4 regions of the Paenibacillus sp. 276b genome follow, and region 4 is predicted to be linked to each of the others. Evidence: riboswitches for the same ligand, from Rfam matches in the RefSeq annotation. Region 4 holds a riboswitch; each other region holds the start of a gene.
The links. Region 4 has a riboswitch for thiamine pyrophosphate ahead of BLV50_RS10965 (ECF transporter S component). Riboswitches for the same ligand answer to the same signal wherever they lie in the genome.
Positions count from the first base shown of each region.

Region 1 (4,060 bases), on a different contig from region 4:
GTTTGCCGGATATATTGCGGAGAAATTCCAATATCGCGTCTACGTTCTGTACAGTTGTCTTGCAGCAGTTGTACTGCTGATGATCTTTCCTTTTACCAACCAGATCTGGTCGGCATTTCTGATCATCCTGTTGCTCGGGCTCGCACTATCGGGCGTGTTCTCCATTGCCCTCGTCTTCGCCAGCAAAATGCTGCCTGGAACAGAAGAATCAACGCCCAGCATCCTGATTGCATCAGGTGGTGTTGGTGGTGCCATTCTACCTTTGGTTACAGGCTGGAGTTTGGACCATCTGGAAGTTAACCAGTCGGCGTGGATGCTTGCCATTTTTGCAGTTGGTCTGCTGATTATCAGCGTGATCGCGTATCAATGGCAGCGCAGGCATACCGTGAGTTCAGCATCGTAATATCTACCGAACAGAAGATAAATTAAATTCCATTAATCATAACTGGTAAAAAGATAGGCTTCGTAGCGTGAATGCTACGAGGTCTTTTTTGATTTGAAAATGAACAATTACTTCTTTATCTTAGTGCAGTGGACGATTGCCCAGGAAATACTTTCAGATGCTCTAAATCGGAACTAACGTTATTTAGGTTGTAGGGACTACACTCCCTTTATCCTTAATGAATTTACCGAATACATATCGAACGAGTGGTCCCAGAATAATAATTTGGTAAGGAAGCGCCAGGCTGAAATTACGAGCAATCGTATGAAGATACGTACTTAGTACGGATGCTCCATTTAACTGATTCGCAAGATAAGCGGAAATCATTCCGTACAAGGACATGATCAGAACCATTCCAATGACCATGAAAAATGACATAGCCAGCACGCCCAGGATTTTGTTGGACTTGTCAAAAGGTAAGGAAAATGCAATTTTTCGCGCTACAGGTCCGACAATAAAGGACTCCACCAGAAATGCAATGACAAAGCACAATATGAACTGAAGCAATATTTCAAGCGCGGACATCTTGCTCAATAACCCATTGTGCCATAAATTGAAGGCCATCATGACGATGACCATTCCTGTGCACATCATCATTCCAAAAATAATCTGTTCTTTCTTCGTTGTTGGCAATTCTCTCATCCTCTCTGTTTACCTTCGTAATTATAGAGATGACGAACCCCTCCTCATAAGTGAACATTCTGTGAACAATTATAATTTTTCCAAATTAAAATCCTATTTGACAACCTCGTAGTACAGCCCTATGATATCCCTTAAAATGGTAGAAAAGATTCAATGCATATAAGGAGGATTTGGATTATGAGTTTTCAAAAGCGCATTGACCACGTCGGCATTGCCGTTCGTGATCTAGAGACCACGCTGCGTTTCTATACGGAGATTGTTGGTCTTGAATTGAAAGATCGGGTAACCCACACCAACGGTGTCATTCAGCTCGCCTTTCTCGGCTTCAACGGAAGCGATGAGACTGAGATTGAGTTGATTCAGGGATACAGCGACAAGCTGCCTTCCGAAGGTACGGTGCATCATTTTGCTATCCATGTCGATGACCTTGAGTCTGAGTACAACCGCATTAAGGCAACTGAGGCCGAGTTTATTGATGGAGAGATGATTACACTGCCTAACGGTTACCGTTATTTCTTCATCTATGGACCCGAGAAGGAATGGATCGAGTTCTTCCAGCGCTAAGAATTGGAGCTGATTTAATGAACATTTTAATTACCGGCGCAGCCGGAAAAATTGGACGTGACTTGTCCCAACACTTGTCAGAAGCATTTCACCTGCGACTAACGGATTTGAATATCGACAGACTGCATACGTATCAAGGGACAAGCCATGAGATCATGACACTTGATGTGACAGATCCCGAAGCCTGTCAGCACGCTTGCGAAGGCATGGATGTGGTTGTACATCTGGCGGGAGATCCTTCCCCGCATGCCGGATTCTATGAATCGTTGTTGGACATCAATATCAAAGGTACATTTAATGTATTCCGTGCAGCTAAGGACCAAGGTGTGCGGAGAGTCATTCTGGCAAGCAGTGCACAGACGATCGAGGGGTATCCCATTGATGCTCAAGTCTATCCGGACATGCCGACACGCCCACGGAATTTGTACGGAGTTAGCAAATGTTTTGGTGAATCGCTCGCTTCCTATTTTGCATATACCGAAGGTTTACAAAGTGTAGCAATACGTATAGGTGCATATGATGATTTCCAACCGGATGGACCCGCGCTGGAGGCAAGGGATATGAGCGCGTATATTAGTCCGGCTGACTTGTGTGATTTGATGTTCAAAGCAATTACAACTACAGATCTGGAGCCCTTCACCATACTGCATGGGATCTCGAATAATCGGTTTAAACGATTGAATCTGGAAACCACTCAGAAACAGGTAGGCTATGACCCGAAATCCGATGCTTTTGCACTCAGTCAGATTTCCTTATATGATTCGCCACGATAATTGTTGAAAATCACACATCTAGAGAGGTCGTTATACGCATGTATAATGGCCTCTTTGATTCATTCATACGTGCCCCTATCCAGTTCCTGACTGGACATGCGTGGGCCTCTGGCCTATAATTACACCTAGTAATGCCCGTAACTTCATAGTTTCCCAGGGGAGTCGGAATAGGCCGGCTGAGAGTGTATCCCACCAAGATACTGACCCTTAGACCTGATCTGGATCATGCCAGCGTAGGAATCGGAGTATATCGAATTGGCCCAGCCTCTTTGCTGAGTGCCACATCTCTAACGCCTGCACGCGTCCCGGATTAACGGGGCGCTTTTTTAATGTTCTTTTATATAGCCAGAGAGCTAAAAAAAGTGACGTCATCCGGATCATAGCTGGTATAAATCTGTCGATTTATGCAAGAAGCTTGGATATGAAGCCAAGGAGTACCCCGCGCCACTGGCCGGACAACATGAAGGAGAGAAATGAAGATGAGATGGCGTAAAATGATGGGCCTAATGCTCTTGTGCGTACTACTTGTGGCTGTGGCCGCATGTGGCGGCAAAGAAGCTGCACCTTCAGGAGAAAATGGCAGCAGCAACACCGAAAACAGCAATGAAGGTGACAACGCAGCCCTCAAGGACATTAAAGTGGTGCTGGACTGGACACCAAATACGAATCATACCGGCCTGTATGCGGCTGTAGATCAAGGTTTTTACAAAGCCGAAGGCTTAAATGTCGAGATTGTACAGCCAGGTGCCGGAGGCGCGGATACGATGGTAGCTTCGAACGAAGTGCCTTTTGGCGTAAGTTATCAGGAGAGTGTAACCCAGGCCCGCACACAGGGCGTACCGCTCGTGTCCATCGCTGCAGTCATTCAGCATAACACGTCCGGATTTGCCGCTCCGGTGGACCGGAACATCAAATCCCCCAAAGATTTTGAAGGTAAAACCTATGGTGGCTGGGGCTCCCCGGTGGAAGAAGCTGTGATGCAATCCATTATGGAAGGCGAAGGCGCCGATGTATCCAAAGTAAAAAATATTAGCATGGGCGATGCAGACTTCTTCACCGCTGTGAAACGCGATATCGACTTTGCCTGGATTTTCTACGCATGGACGGGCATTGAAGCCGAACTGCGCGGCGAACCGATCGACATGTTATATGTGAAAGATTATTCCGATGCACTGGACTACTACACACCTGTACTCGTTACCAATGAAAAGACGATTCAGGACGATCCCGAGTTGGTTAAAGCGTTCTTGAAAGCGACTTCCGAAGGATATCAATATGCGATTGAACATCCCGAAGACGCTGCCAACATTCTGATCAAGGCCGTACCGGATCTGGATAAGGATCTTGTACTCGCAAGCCAGAAGTGGCTGAGTCCAAAATATCAGGATGACGCACCACGCTGGGGTGAGCAAAAGCAGGAAGTATGGCAGAACTACACGGATTGGATGTTTAGCAAAAAACTGCTCGATAAGCAGGTAGATGTATCCAAAGCATATACAAACGAGTTCTTACCCCAATAAAATTATCCATATAAAACGAACTTAGTATTTACACGATGACGAAGAGGACAGAAATAACGTGAAAAAGCGAAGCGTTCGCCTTTATCACCGGATTTTCCCTTTGGAGAAGGGAATCAAAA
Region 1 is NZ_FNRR01000005.1:115,509-119,568, reverse strand. Features, by position in the region: gene BLV50_RS22755 (MFS transporter) at 1-403, shown strand, start outside; gene BLV50_RS22750 (DUF2798 domain-containing protein) at 587-1,075, opposite strand; gene BLV50_RS22745 (VOC family protein) at 1,262-1,648, shown strand; gene BLV50_RS22740 (NAD-dependent epimerase/dehydratase family protein) at 1,666-2,421, shown strand; TPP riboswitch at 2,567-2,679, shown strand; gene BLV50_RS22735 (ABC transporter substrate-binding protein) at 2,901-3,941, shown strand.
Region 1: it holds a riboswitch for thiamine pyrophosphate, as region 4 does, so the genes downstream of both, BLV50_RS22735 (ABC transporter substrate-binding protein) here and BLV50_RS10965 (ECF transporter S component) in region 4, are expected to answer to the same signal.

Region 2 (4,060 bases), on a different contig from region 4:
AGCGAGCACACCTTCGTAAAGAAGATGCACCGGAGATTGCCGATATTACCCGTCTGGATGCAAAAGAAACCCATGAGCGTTTTCCTCTCCTGGAGGAGAACTTTCAGTCCGTCTACATCAGTGGTGCTGCGCGTATCGATGGACGTGCACTGCGTGATGCCTTAATCCGATCGGCACAGCGAAATGGAGCGGTCCTGATTAATGGGGACGCGACACTTCAATATGAATCGGACCGAGTAACTGGAGTGGTTGTTGACGGTCAAGTCATATCGGCTGACGAGGTTATTGTGTGTGCCGGCGCTTGGGCTAGTGAACTGTTGAAGCCCTTGGGCATTGATTTTAAGGTTCATTATCAGAAGGCGCAAATTATGCATTTGCAGGTTCATGATCGAGAAGACACTGGGAAATGGCCTGTGGTCATGCCTCCTTCGGATCAATATCTGTTAGCCTTTGATCAACAGAAGATTGTGATCGGGGCGACTCACGAAAATGATATTGAAGGCTATGATATAAGAGTAACCGCAGGCGGAATGCAGGAAATTTTGAATAAAGGATTGGAACTGGCTCCAGGTTTAGCCGATAGCACGTTTCAGGAAGTAAGAGTAGGTTTCCGTCCGTTTACACCAGGTTTTCTTCCGGTAATGGGTGCTGTTCCTGGTTGGAATGGCTTAATCACAGCCAACGGGCTTGGTGCGTCTGGGCTAACGATGGGGCCTTTTATTGGAAGTCAACTTGCCAAATTGGCTCTGGGTATGAAATTGGATATCGATATTCAGCCATATGACCTTGGAAAAGCAATGGATCATCAGAAATGAGGTGAACGATGACGTATTCACAGCGCTTAACTCACGGTAACTCATCAGACATTATTTATCTGGAGCACCAGATTGGCATCACCGAGGAGGAATTAGCAAAAGCCGAGGAAGAGCGGAGGGGTTACGAATCGGATTTAAACAAGTTAAAGACGTCTCCGGCGTATCATTCAAATTCAGCGACGAACGTCTCTAATGAGCAAAAATGGGTAGATGAGTTAAACAAATTGCAAAGTATGATTAAGGATATCCGCACCCGACTTAAGAAGTTGCAAGAAGATTTAGGGGAACTTGAAGATTAATAGGAATGGATTGACATTTGGAAAAACACATGTTGTAATAAGCCTGAGCTATTTGCAGGGGGACTGTTCGCAGTTGAGAAGGTTAAAACCTGACCCTTTGAACCTGTTAGTTAATACTGACGTAGGGAGCAAATGACATGTACTCATGTTATTTTGCCCTTGCCGAAAATAGGACAAGGGCTTTTTGGTCTGCATTTTGGATGACAGAACGCGATAGCTGGATGTGAAGCGGGAACATTATAATTTTAATATAAGGAGAAATGATCATGTCATTTTCAAGAACGTTAAAAGATAAGTCCAGAACCGTATGGGAAGATGGATACAACCATCCTTTTTTACATGAAATGGGGAAAGGCACACTGGATCAAGAAGCGTTTAAGTTTTATCTTCTTCAGGACTATACATATCTGATTGAATATGCGAAGATTTTTGCCATGGGTGCGGTGAAGGCGACAGATGAAAAACTGATGACGAACTTTACGGTGATTCAACACGCTATTCTGTACGAAGAAATGGATTTGCATCGAAATTATATGAATGAATTTGGGATTACGCTGGATGAAAATCATGCTGTCAAACCCTCTCTTTACAACAAGGCGTATACGTCGAATATGATGAGTGTTGCACAAACAGGTGGGGTTGCTGAAATCATCGCCGTCATTTTCCCTTGTGCGTGGACGTATTACGACTATGCCACAAGATTAAAAGAACAATATCGAGATTCATTAGAGGGCAATTTCTATCAGACTTGGATCGAAAATTATGCAAGTGATGAATTCCGCGACTCATTCGAATGGTTCTATGATACACTGGATGCATTATGCGAACATAAAACCGAGCAGGAACTGGAGGCCATTGAAGACATATTCAGAAGAAGTGTTGAATTTGAATATCTATTCTGGGATATGGCTTATAAACGGCAACTCTCGTACTTCTGATGAATGCAATCTACTACAACCAGAGATAAGGATGAACATACAGATGGACAATCGTGGAGAACGCATCTATTTACGATTTTTGAACGTGGAAGACGCTGCTGGGCTACTGGATTTGCAGTTCCGTAACCGGGCTATTTTCGAAGAAATATCGGCAAGCGAACGATCGGATACATTCTATACATTGGAGGGCCAAGTAGCCCTTCTCGAAGGTTGGAACAAGGCGAGGGAAGAGGGGAAACGGTACTCTTTCGGGATCTTTCTGAACCATACGCATGAGCTTATTGGGGAGATCTCTCTGTTCGAGCTTGAACTGGATTCCACCACCAAATGGATTGTTGGTTATGTGCTCGATCAGGTGCAGAATGGCAAGGGATATATGAGTGAAGCCCTTCAGCTAGCACTGGATTTTGCTATGAATGAAGCGGGTATAAAACGAGTGGAGGCAGGTGCGCTGCCTGACAATGCCGGATCGATTCGAGTGCTTCGCAAGGCGGGCTTTCAGGAGACGGACCGGCAGAATATTAAAATCAAGGGGATTTGGAAGGAACATATGATGTTTGCAGTGGATTTGCAATAGGTTACTAGATATCGTAACGTGAACCACCTAAATCATCCAGGGGGAACTTATGAATAAGCGGAAACAAATGTTATTGGACTCAGCGCTTGTACTCTTTGGGAAACATGGAGTGACCAACACCTCCATACAAATGATCCTAGACGAGTCAGGTGTGTCCAAAGGAACATTTTATAAATTCTTTGGCTCGAAGGATGATTGTATTCTTGCCATTCTGGAGCAACGTGTACAGGAAGATATGATGATTCGCAAAGATTTGGAGAGCCAAAGCTATGCTTCCGATTTTGATTTACTGGTGGATCAGATTATGGTGCCGATGATTTTGCCAGAAAAAAAGCTTGTTGTGGAGCTATTCTGGACAGGCTTCTACTCTGGAGAATGCGATCTGAAAAACTTGACTCGCATACAGTTAAATTGGTTATCTGAACGACTGGTACAGGTATTTGGTAAAGAATTAAAACCTTTTGCTTATGAAGGGGCTATTTTTGGTTTTGGCATGATCCATCAAATCTCGAACATGTGGAGAAACTTCCATCTTGACCAACCGGATTGGAACCATCTTGTGCCCAAAATCCTGAACTACATTGAAATCTTGCTTCGCTCCATGCTGGAAAGACAAGAGCATATTATAGATTTTCCAAGTCTTTTGATGATCGCTCCTGATTCCAAAGAAATTGTGTTGGATAAAAATAACCTGATTGCAGGTCTTCAGAAATTCAGTCATTCTATTCTCCAATTGGAAGTACCTATTAAAGCGAAAGAACTGACCAAAGGGCTGCTTGTTTTAGTTGAGCAGAAAGAGCTCAATATCTCCATGTTGGAAGTAACGCTACAGGCGTTTCAAACGGAATTTGAATCGTCTTCTCTTCAGTGTGAGGCAAACAGGATTGTCAAAGACTGCAGATCGTATCTCGAACAATTCAGGCAGATCCTCATGGAGAGAACGAGTTAACGTAGCTGTTCTTAACTTAAGTGGGCAGGCAATTGTTCATTTATATTATGTAATACACCACAAAAAAGCGGCAGATTGGACGTAAAGCTTAGTGTCCTGATCTGCCGCTTTTTATATAAGATACAATAGGCTCTACATGATGTAATTCATGTAAATATTGCTCTTAATTTGTATTCATCGAGACTTTTTGTCTTACAGGCTGCTTGGAGTCTTCCTCCGTCGCTTGTTTGGTACGTTTGATGAAGAAGGAAAGTAGCAATCCGAGAACGGCAATGCCAATAATGACAACATAAGCATCATTAATTCCCTGGATCATGGATTCCATTCCCAATTGCTGCTGGGTTAAACCTTTGGCTGCGCCCGTTGCCACCATATCCTGTACATGTGCCGTTGTGCGACTGGTCATTACACTTACGAGCAATGAAGTACCCACAGCGCCAGCCACTTGTCTCACGGTGTTGGATATCGCTGTACCGTGTGGT
Region 2 is NZ_FNRR01000001.1:984,957-989,016, forward strand. Features, by position in the region: gene BLV50_RS04300 (NAD(P)/FAD-dependent oxidoreductase) at 1-815, shown strand, start outside; gene BLV50_RS04305 (hypothetical protein) at 824-1,114, shown strand; TPP riboswitch at 1,161-1,259, shown strand; gene tenA (thiaminase II) at 1,381-2,052, shown strand; gene BLV50_RS04315 (GNAT family N-acetyltransferase) at 2,096-2,629, shown strand; gene BLV50_RS04320 (TetR/AcrR family transcriptional regulator) at 2,679-3,578, shown strand; gene BLV50_RS04325 (DHA2 family efflux MFS transporter permease subunit) at 3,742-4,060, opposite strand, start outside.
Region 2: it holds a riboswitch for thiamine pyrophosphate, as region 4 does, so the genes downstream of both, tenA (thiaminase II) here and BLV50_RS10965 (ECF transporter S component) in region 4, are expected to answer to the same signal.

Region 3 (4,060 bases), on a different contig from region 4:
AGCATCTTTAGGTGCTCGAAGTCCTGCATCCACAATAACAGGAACGACGGCTTGTTCAATAATAATCTCCAGATTATAGGGATTAATAATTCCTCTCCCCGCCCCTATGGGTGAAGCCCCAGGCATAACAGCATGTACGCCGAGTAGTTGCAATCGCTTGGCCAGAATAACATCGTCCGAGATATAAGGCAGTACCGTAAAGCCCTTTTCAAGCAAGATCTCGCAAGCTTTATAGGTTTCAATTGGGTCAGGAAGTAATGTGATTCCATCGCCGATAACTTCTACTTTTATCATATCACAAAGTCCTGAAGCCCGAGCTAGTTCAGCGATTCGCACAGCTTCCTCTGCTGTTGCAGCACCCGCTGTATTGGGAAGCAGGGTATATCTTTTCAAATCCAGTGTGTCCAGAAAGTGCTGTTTGTTCCGATCTTCCAAGTTCAAACGCCGAACCGCGAACGTTAATACTTCCGTACCGGAGGCTTCAACCGCCTGGCTCTGCACTTCCAAGTCCGAAAATTTGCCTGTACCCAGCAGCAATCTAGACTCAAACGTATAATTTCCAATCCTCAACATAATTCAACCGCCTCCCACAAAATGTACAATTTCAATTCGGTCTCCGTCTCTTAACGCCGTCGTTTCATGATATTCCCGCGTTAAAATTTGCCGATTCAATTCAACCACGACGGTTTTTACTTGCAAATTAAATGAATGGAGCAATTTATCTACACGATTTAAGCTATCTTCAATTTGCATGGTTTGTCCGTTGACAATGATGTTCACTGCAACATCTCCTTTATGTTCAAACGTTCTGGACAAAGGTCCTGAATCCCCAGTTCTTCCGAGGTTTTGCCACAAATCAAGTCAGCCATAAGGCTGGCTGTAATTGCACTAAGCAATATGCCGTTACGATAATGTCCAAAAGCAGCGAATAAACCCGGTACACTATCACAAGCCCCCACATAGGGCAATCCATCCGGAGTCGAAGGACGGACACCAGCCCACGCTTGGATAAAATGTGCTTCCTTCATGCCAGGTACCCAGTTTGTTGCAGCTGCAAGCAACTTCTGAATGCCTTGTACCGAAACTTTCATGTCTGTTCTTCCAGGAAGGCTTGTTGCACCGATCCATACTTCTCCATTGGCTTTGGGAACAATATATATATCCTCTGCATACACCGTTTTGTCTGGCCTGTACCCGGCATGGTGGGGAGAAAACTGCACGGCTGCAATCTCCCCCTTTACTGGTAAAACAGGCGATTTCAGACCTACATGTCTCATCAATTCTTCACCATGTAACCCTGTAGCAATAATTACATTTCTCGATGTCATCGTTCCTATTGAAGTCTCGATTCCTTGCACACCGTTTACATTCGTATGCAAACGGACATCCTGTACCCCTTCCATCACCCTTGCACCCATGGCTTGAGCCGATCTGACATAAGCCTGCGTTAAGTTGACAGGAAGAACCTCGCTCTCGGAAGGTCTGTAAAATGCTCCATACGTATCCCTGTTTAACCATGAAGCTTCCTGTTGGACAGCAATACGATCCCACCAAATATGTTCTGTAGATAAGGTAGACGATCTACGATCATTCTTGTAACTGCTGACCTCACTGTATGAACGAAAAGGAGTAATAAATCCATGCTGTTGCAGCCCCATTTCCACTCCGCTAAGCGAACTGATCCGTTCCTTCTGCTCATGAAGCAAAGCTCTGCTCTGCCTTGCAAGCTTTGCCATTACAGCATGAGTGAATTCCTCACTATCAGCAGCAAGCATGCCTGCGGCTGCACAGGAAGTTCCCCCAGCGATCCGCGCCCGCTCAACCAGAAGAACGTCATGGCCTCGAGTAGCGAGTTCACATGCGATGGCACATCCGATAACTCCTCCACCTACAATAATGGTTTCTGCATGAAGCTTGCCTCGAACTTCCGCTCCAACTTTACTTCCCGAAACGATTCCTGGATGATAGCCTGAACGATTCCTGCTTCGACTTCTTGCTTCCTCTCTCAAGATCTCATCTCCTTGGTTCGGCGTACTTTTCTGAATCCGTGATCGCCTGTCGCAATGAAGCGGCAGCTACTTCCGGCTTATCGGTCGTCCAAATCGTTGAAATTACAGCGGCTCCTCTAGCACCAGCAGTTCGAATGGCAGCAATATTCTCAGGACTAATCCCGCCAATCGCGATCACGGGAATCGAAACATTAGAGCATACCTCAGCTAACGCACTTAGCCCTCTGGGTTCGCAATTCGGTTTACTATTTGAAGCATAGACATGCCCATAAAAGAGATAATCCGCTCCCTGTTCTTCTGCAACTTTTGCTTCTTCCAGAGAATGAACCGATATGCCTACGCGCAGCCGATCGACTCTCCTCAACTCATCCTTATCATAGCTGCGAATAACCGCTTGACCCCAATGCACACCACCAATTGAAGCATATTGATCCAGCTGATCTGAGCCATTCATAATGATTCGGTCAGATGGAACACCTTGTGTTTTTAGACCTTGCGCCCAATAAATCTGTTCTTCAAGGGTCAGCTTTTTTTCCCGAATGTGGATATAATCGACCCACCGCCATATACCCTTAGCAATATTCAGAAAAGAGTCCAAGTCTCCTGTACCTGGTGAAACCACATGCAGTTCGAATGATCTTGTTATTACATGTTCGTGGAAGATTACCGTCCTATTCGCCCTCCTCTTGCATGATTTAAGCTGATATACAACAACAAAAAAGCCACTCCCGTAGGGGAGTGGCCACGAATTTAAAATTCATGGATCAACTGAATGACTGTCGCATGCAATTACTCTATACATAACGCACAACAACTATAGAAACCATCCATAGTCGCAACGCTGTATACATAGAACTGCATGATTCATCTTGCAGGCCATATCGCAAAGTCAACGATAAAGCTCTTTGTCATTAGCTGAAACGCGCCACTTCCCTACGCTGGTATGATCCAGATCAGGTACAAAGGGTCCGGAATCGCATTCTTCCATCTCAGCCGCATCGTGCGGCCCCCCTAGTGTTCATATGAAGCTGTAGCCTATGTTACCATAGACACCTTTTTTTGTCACCGTACATTTCCATGAATTACGTTGTTCACCATTGCTGAAGTCATGTAGTTAACGAAGTTGCTGTTTCTGGTGCGAAGAATTTCGTAGAAACTATTGTTTGTCGGACCAAGCTTCAACATCCCACGTTTTGGTTACCCAACCTTCATAAAATTCAGGTTCATGGGATACGAGCAGCACGGTACCCTTGAATTCCTGCAGGGCACGTTTTAGCTCTGCTTTTGCGGTTACATCCAAATGGTTTGTGGGCTCATCGAACAAAATCCAGTTACTTTCACGCATCAGAAGCTTACATAAACGAACCTTGGCTTGTTCACCACCACTAAGTGCGTTAAGCGGGCGGGTGATATGCTCATTTTTTAATCCACAACGTGCGAGATGGCCCCGGACTTCATTCTGTGTCAGATGAGAAAACTCATTCCACACATCTTCGATCGGGGTAATATTACCTGCACGTACTTCCTGTTCGAAATAAGCTGTTTCCAGATAGTCCCCCAAGAAAGTCTTACCGCTAATTGGTGGGATTTTCCCCAAGATCGTCTTGAGCAGTGTGGATTTACCTACACCGTTACATCCAACAATGGCAATTTTCTCGCCACGCTCAATCGTCATCGTCATTTTAGGCAATAATGCATATGAATATCCGATTTCAAAATCAATACCCTCAAAGACGGTTTTACTACTCGCCCGGGCATCCTTGAATTTGAATGTGGGTTTGGCCGCTTCGTCTGGACGATCAATCCGTTCAATCTTGCCGAGCTGCTTCTCACGGCTCTTGGCACGACCGGAAGTGGAAGCGCGGGCTTTGTTCCGCTGAATGAAATCTTCCTGCTTCTTGATAAACTCCTGCTGTTTCTCATAAGCATCAATATGTTGCGCCTTATTCATGTCGGCCATTTCAAGGAATTTGTTATAGTTCGCTGCATAACGCGTCAACTTGGCAAATTCCAGATGATAAATAACGTTAACGACCTCATTCATAAACTCT
Region 3 is NZ_FNRR01000001.1:2,159,274-2,163,333, forward strand. Features, by position in the region: gene BLV50_RS09115 (thiazole synthase) at 1-573, opposite strand, end outside; gene thiS (sulfur carrier protein ThiS) at 577-780, opposite strand; gene thiO (glycine oxidase ThiO) at 777-2,009, opposite strand; gene BLV50_RS09130 (thiamine phosphate synthase) at 2,014-2,631, opposite strand; TPP riboswitch at 2,923-3,032, opposite strand; gene BLV50_RS09135 (ABC-F family ATP-binding cassette domain-containing protein) at 3,166-4,060, opposite strand, start outside.
Region 3: it holds a riboswitch for thiamine pyrophosphate, as region 4 does, so the genes downstream of both, BLV50_RS09130 (thiamine phosphate synthase) here and BLV50_RS10965 (ECF transporter S component) in region 4, are expected to answer to the same signal.

Region 4 (4,060 bases):
CAATGTGATCTGCAAGCTGCTCGGTTTTTCCGGCCGATTGTCCTTCCACAACATAATGACCTGTCGTTTTTAGAATATTCATCATGGATAGCAATAACGAACTTTTACCTGCCCCGTTAGCCCCGACAATCCCCACCCAATCTCCGTGCCATACCTTGGCCTGTTCCACCTGAATGAAAGGTGTTTTTCCGCGCCATCCGGTGAATTGCTGCATTTCCAGGGCTGGTTGGGGCTGCGCAGAAGCTCGCTCCTCCTTGTTATCCATACTTTCAGTTTCTGTTGCCCCATAACGAATAAACTCTCCTGTGACCAACGTCTGTGCTTTCGTCTGCCCTCGCTCTTCCCAAACTCCTGGATACCAGATTCCGTATTCCCTGAGCATATTCCGCTCATCTGTAAACACCTGATTCGCCGGGCCATCTGCCACAATCTTTCCTTCAGGCGACAATACGATGATTCGGTCTACCCACTCGACGATTTCATTAATTTTATGTTCTACGATAATGAGTGTTTTGTCCTGTGCAATCTGTTTCACCGTTTCCCATACTTGAGAGGTTCCTTCATCATCCAGCAGTGCCGTTGGTTCATCCAAAAAGAGTACGTCTGGCTCCATGGCCAGAATCGAAGCCATCGCAAGACGCTGCTTCATGCCCTGTGACATGGATTGAATGAGTGTTCGATTATGTTCAAAGCATAACCCCACCTGTTCCAGATATCGATGAATAAGAGCAGACATCTGCTCGCGTGGAATATTCCGGTTTTCCAGTACAAAAGCAATCTCTTCATCCGTATACGACATACAGAACTGGGTATCCGGATCTTGAAAAACAATGCCGGGCTGCTCAGGAACCTGAATATCATCACATTTCATCGGAATCTCCACAGATCGCGGAATCAGACCACTCAGAATTTGCAACAAGGTTGATTTGCCAGAGCCGCTTGGTCCAAGCAACAATACTTTCTCCCCTTGACGCACAGAGAGAGACAAGCCTTGGAACACCAAGGCCTTCTCTCCCGGGAACTTGCATCTTAGATTCGTAACACCTACCGCTTGCACATTCTCCACTTCATTCATCTAGTCCAGCGCCTCATAATCCTGCTTCGACACCGGTCTAAGGGATCGTGTTACACCTGTAAGCTCCAGCGCTTTGGCGAGATAATAGGTGAATACACCCGCAATCAGAATACTTCCAATGAAGCGGAATCCGATAAACAGCGTGTAGTTCCAAGCTGTGAGGGAATCAATGTACCCATACTGATAATCGAGTACAAGCGAAGCCGCTGCTGCACCAATAGCCGCAAGGCAGGTAACGAACAGATTGCTTTTCCGATACAGAAATGCGGCGAAGAAGATCTCTGCACCCAGCCCTTGCAGCAGCCCATACACCAGTGTCGACATGCCCCACTCACTACCTAGAAAAGCACTCACCGTTGATGCCGCAACTTCGGCCAGAATGGCTACACCCGGCTTGCGAATAATTACAAAGGCAAAGGTGCCCGCCATGAACCACATGCCGTAAATCATCTGCTCCGCATGAACGCCGAATGGCTTCATCAGATCATATGTAGGTCCCCATATTTTGTAGATCACCCCAAAGACTACCGCAATCACAATTGTTACCAAAATATCGGTTAACTTCAATCTGTTGCTGCCTACTGCTGTTGACATGTTCTCTACTTCCTTCCTCTGTTTCCCTAGATTTATAAAAAAAACAATAAAACAAACAAAAAAAGCCTCCCCGGTTCACAGGCAGGCCATACGCACAGTTTACAATTCTCACGATGCAACGCATTAGGCAGATATAGAGAAAGAAGAAAACAAACGACACCATCCCCGTCACATCAGAGAAATCCCGTTGCAACCAAGAAACGCTGACATTTATGTTCTATCCCTTATCACTTACCATTGCTCATCGCAAATTCATGTTCTCTACGCTGGCATTACCCAGATCAGATATACGGTCAGCAGCACAAGGCCGCTCTCTCAGCCCAACTTCATTGAGCACCCGGTTCACTTATTTCATTGCTTCTACTGTACAACACATGGGTATTTGTGACAATCCCGATAAGAAAAAATCAGTTTAAACTAGAAGAAAGAGTGATTAACTATATGTCTCATTTATGCGTCATATACCTCTGCTTCAAGAAATAACGTCTCTGTAATTCGTTACATCTCAGAAAGGTGCAAATGAGAGCGAATAACGTGTGCCAGGCTCATTAGACCAAGATAACGCGAACAAGGGATGTCCCCGTCATATTCATGACTTATAGGACATCCCCTTTAATTGTTATGCTTCATATCCTTTAGAGGAAAATTATTGAGAACCGGTATGCTCTGTTTTAATATTGTGTATTCCCGGATTGACTTGTTTTGCCCGATGCAAAGCCTTTAAACAAGGTCGGTACTTTGGAGTAACGGGTATTTGTAATTTTCCCTTGCGATGTACTGCTGTCCGTACGCATAATGGAATCTTTGACATTGGAAATGTCCGAGTTGTCTAGCGTCATGTTCACGGCGAAGGTTGTTCCGCCATTCTGACGTACCAGCTTGCCAATATCGTCTGCACGGAAATTTTTAATGTTAATCGTTCCGGCTGCATTCATTTGAAATACTTTATCATAGGCCTTGTAAGCTGCACCACCAGTGATGTTAACCGTTCCGGCTGATTTCAGAGTCAGAGCGTCCTCACCGACATCCTCCCAAATCACATTTGATATCGTGCAGTTACCATAACAATGAACACCGTCAGCTGCAGGTGAACCGATAATCACATTTTTGAGCGTGGCGCCTGCCTCCAACCGAAATACCGGCTTCTGATCTTCCGCTTGAGATCCATCTCCCAGGGTGGAAGGGTTGGCTACATACGTTTGGCCTTTGCCATCAAAAGTTTCTCCCTTGGCTACAATAATCGTTGAGTTTACAACAGTAGGTGCAGCAAAAGCCGGAATTGCACCTAATAATGAAGCGACCAGACCCGCAGACAGCAGCAACGTCAACACTTTTTTCATAATTTAAATCCTCCCTTATTCTGATGAATTGGCGTACAAGCATAAGCTTGTCCTCAAGGAACCGATCAGAGGTGCACCTCTGGCTCGGAACCTACCCTGATCCTACCAAAAAAGGGATGTTACGATAATAATCATTAGCTTAGATATAGAAACGACAGCAGTATGCCTGTGTTCTCGGCATTTTTTGCATCGTACTCCATTGTGTAATGTGCCGATCTCAACTTCGGGTATGCTGTATTTGTATCTGTAAATCAAAAGTACTATAACAAAAAAAAGAAACCCCTAATCTATAAAAGACAGGGTTTCTCTACAATCTGTAAGATTCCTATAGTTCTTCCTCAATATTATTATTCGTTGATTGAAGTGTGTAAAGTGGGGTCATGTCTGTGAATTCATTCACGGTTTCAAAAGTAACTGTTCCAGTCTCCGAAACAACCATTTTGAAGACAACCCAGTATCTTTCGCTTCCGCTTCCTTCAGAAACGATAAACTCTGCACTTGGTGTGGCCACCGCCCCATTGAATACTTCAATTTTAGCACCAGAACTCTTAATTGTACTTACTCCTGAGTAATGATGTACATAGAAAGTATACGTGCCTGGAAGAAGATGACGAATTGTTGTTGTTTCTGGTCCATAGGACGTGACATCATCCAAGTCCAAATCAACTAAAACTTCTCCGTCGTAATAGTATTTCTTGTCACCATAATACGTATGGAAAATGTCACCCGAACCTCCAGGACCGATAAGATGGGAGTCCAAATCAACCGGATCTTTACCCCAAGTTAAAACGATACGTGTTTCATCTTGAGTAGGAATCTCAATAGCGGTTTGATTCTCATTTCTGTTTTCCACATTTAAAGCCGATACACCAATTAAAAATGTTTTAATATATTTTGTATTTCCTCCGCCCAGTTCACCTGTATATATGCCAGGGGGAAGATAAATCTTATAATTTCCATAGGAGTCTGTCGTTACTGATCCTACAATTTCGCCAGATTTGTTATCCAGACCTTTTCTGAAATCAATTTGTAGATTTGCAACTGCACTCCC
Region 4 is NZ_FNRR01000002.1:18,021-22,080, reverse strand. Features, by position in the region: gene BLV50_RS10970 (ATP-binding cassette domain-containing protein) at 1-613, opposite strand, end outside; partial or broken gene BLV50_RS33780 (ATP-binding cassette domain-containing protein) at 635-985, opposite strand; gene BLV50_RS10965 (ECF transporter S component) at 1,076-1,669, opposite strand; TPP riboswitch at 1,911-2,021, opposite strand; gene BLV50_RS10960 (pectate lyase) at 2,341-3,009, opposite strand; gene BLV50_RS10955 (S-layer homology domain-containing protein) at 3,335-4,060, opposite strand, start outside.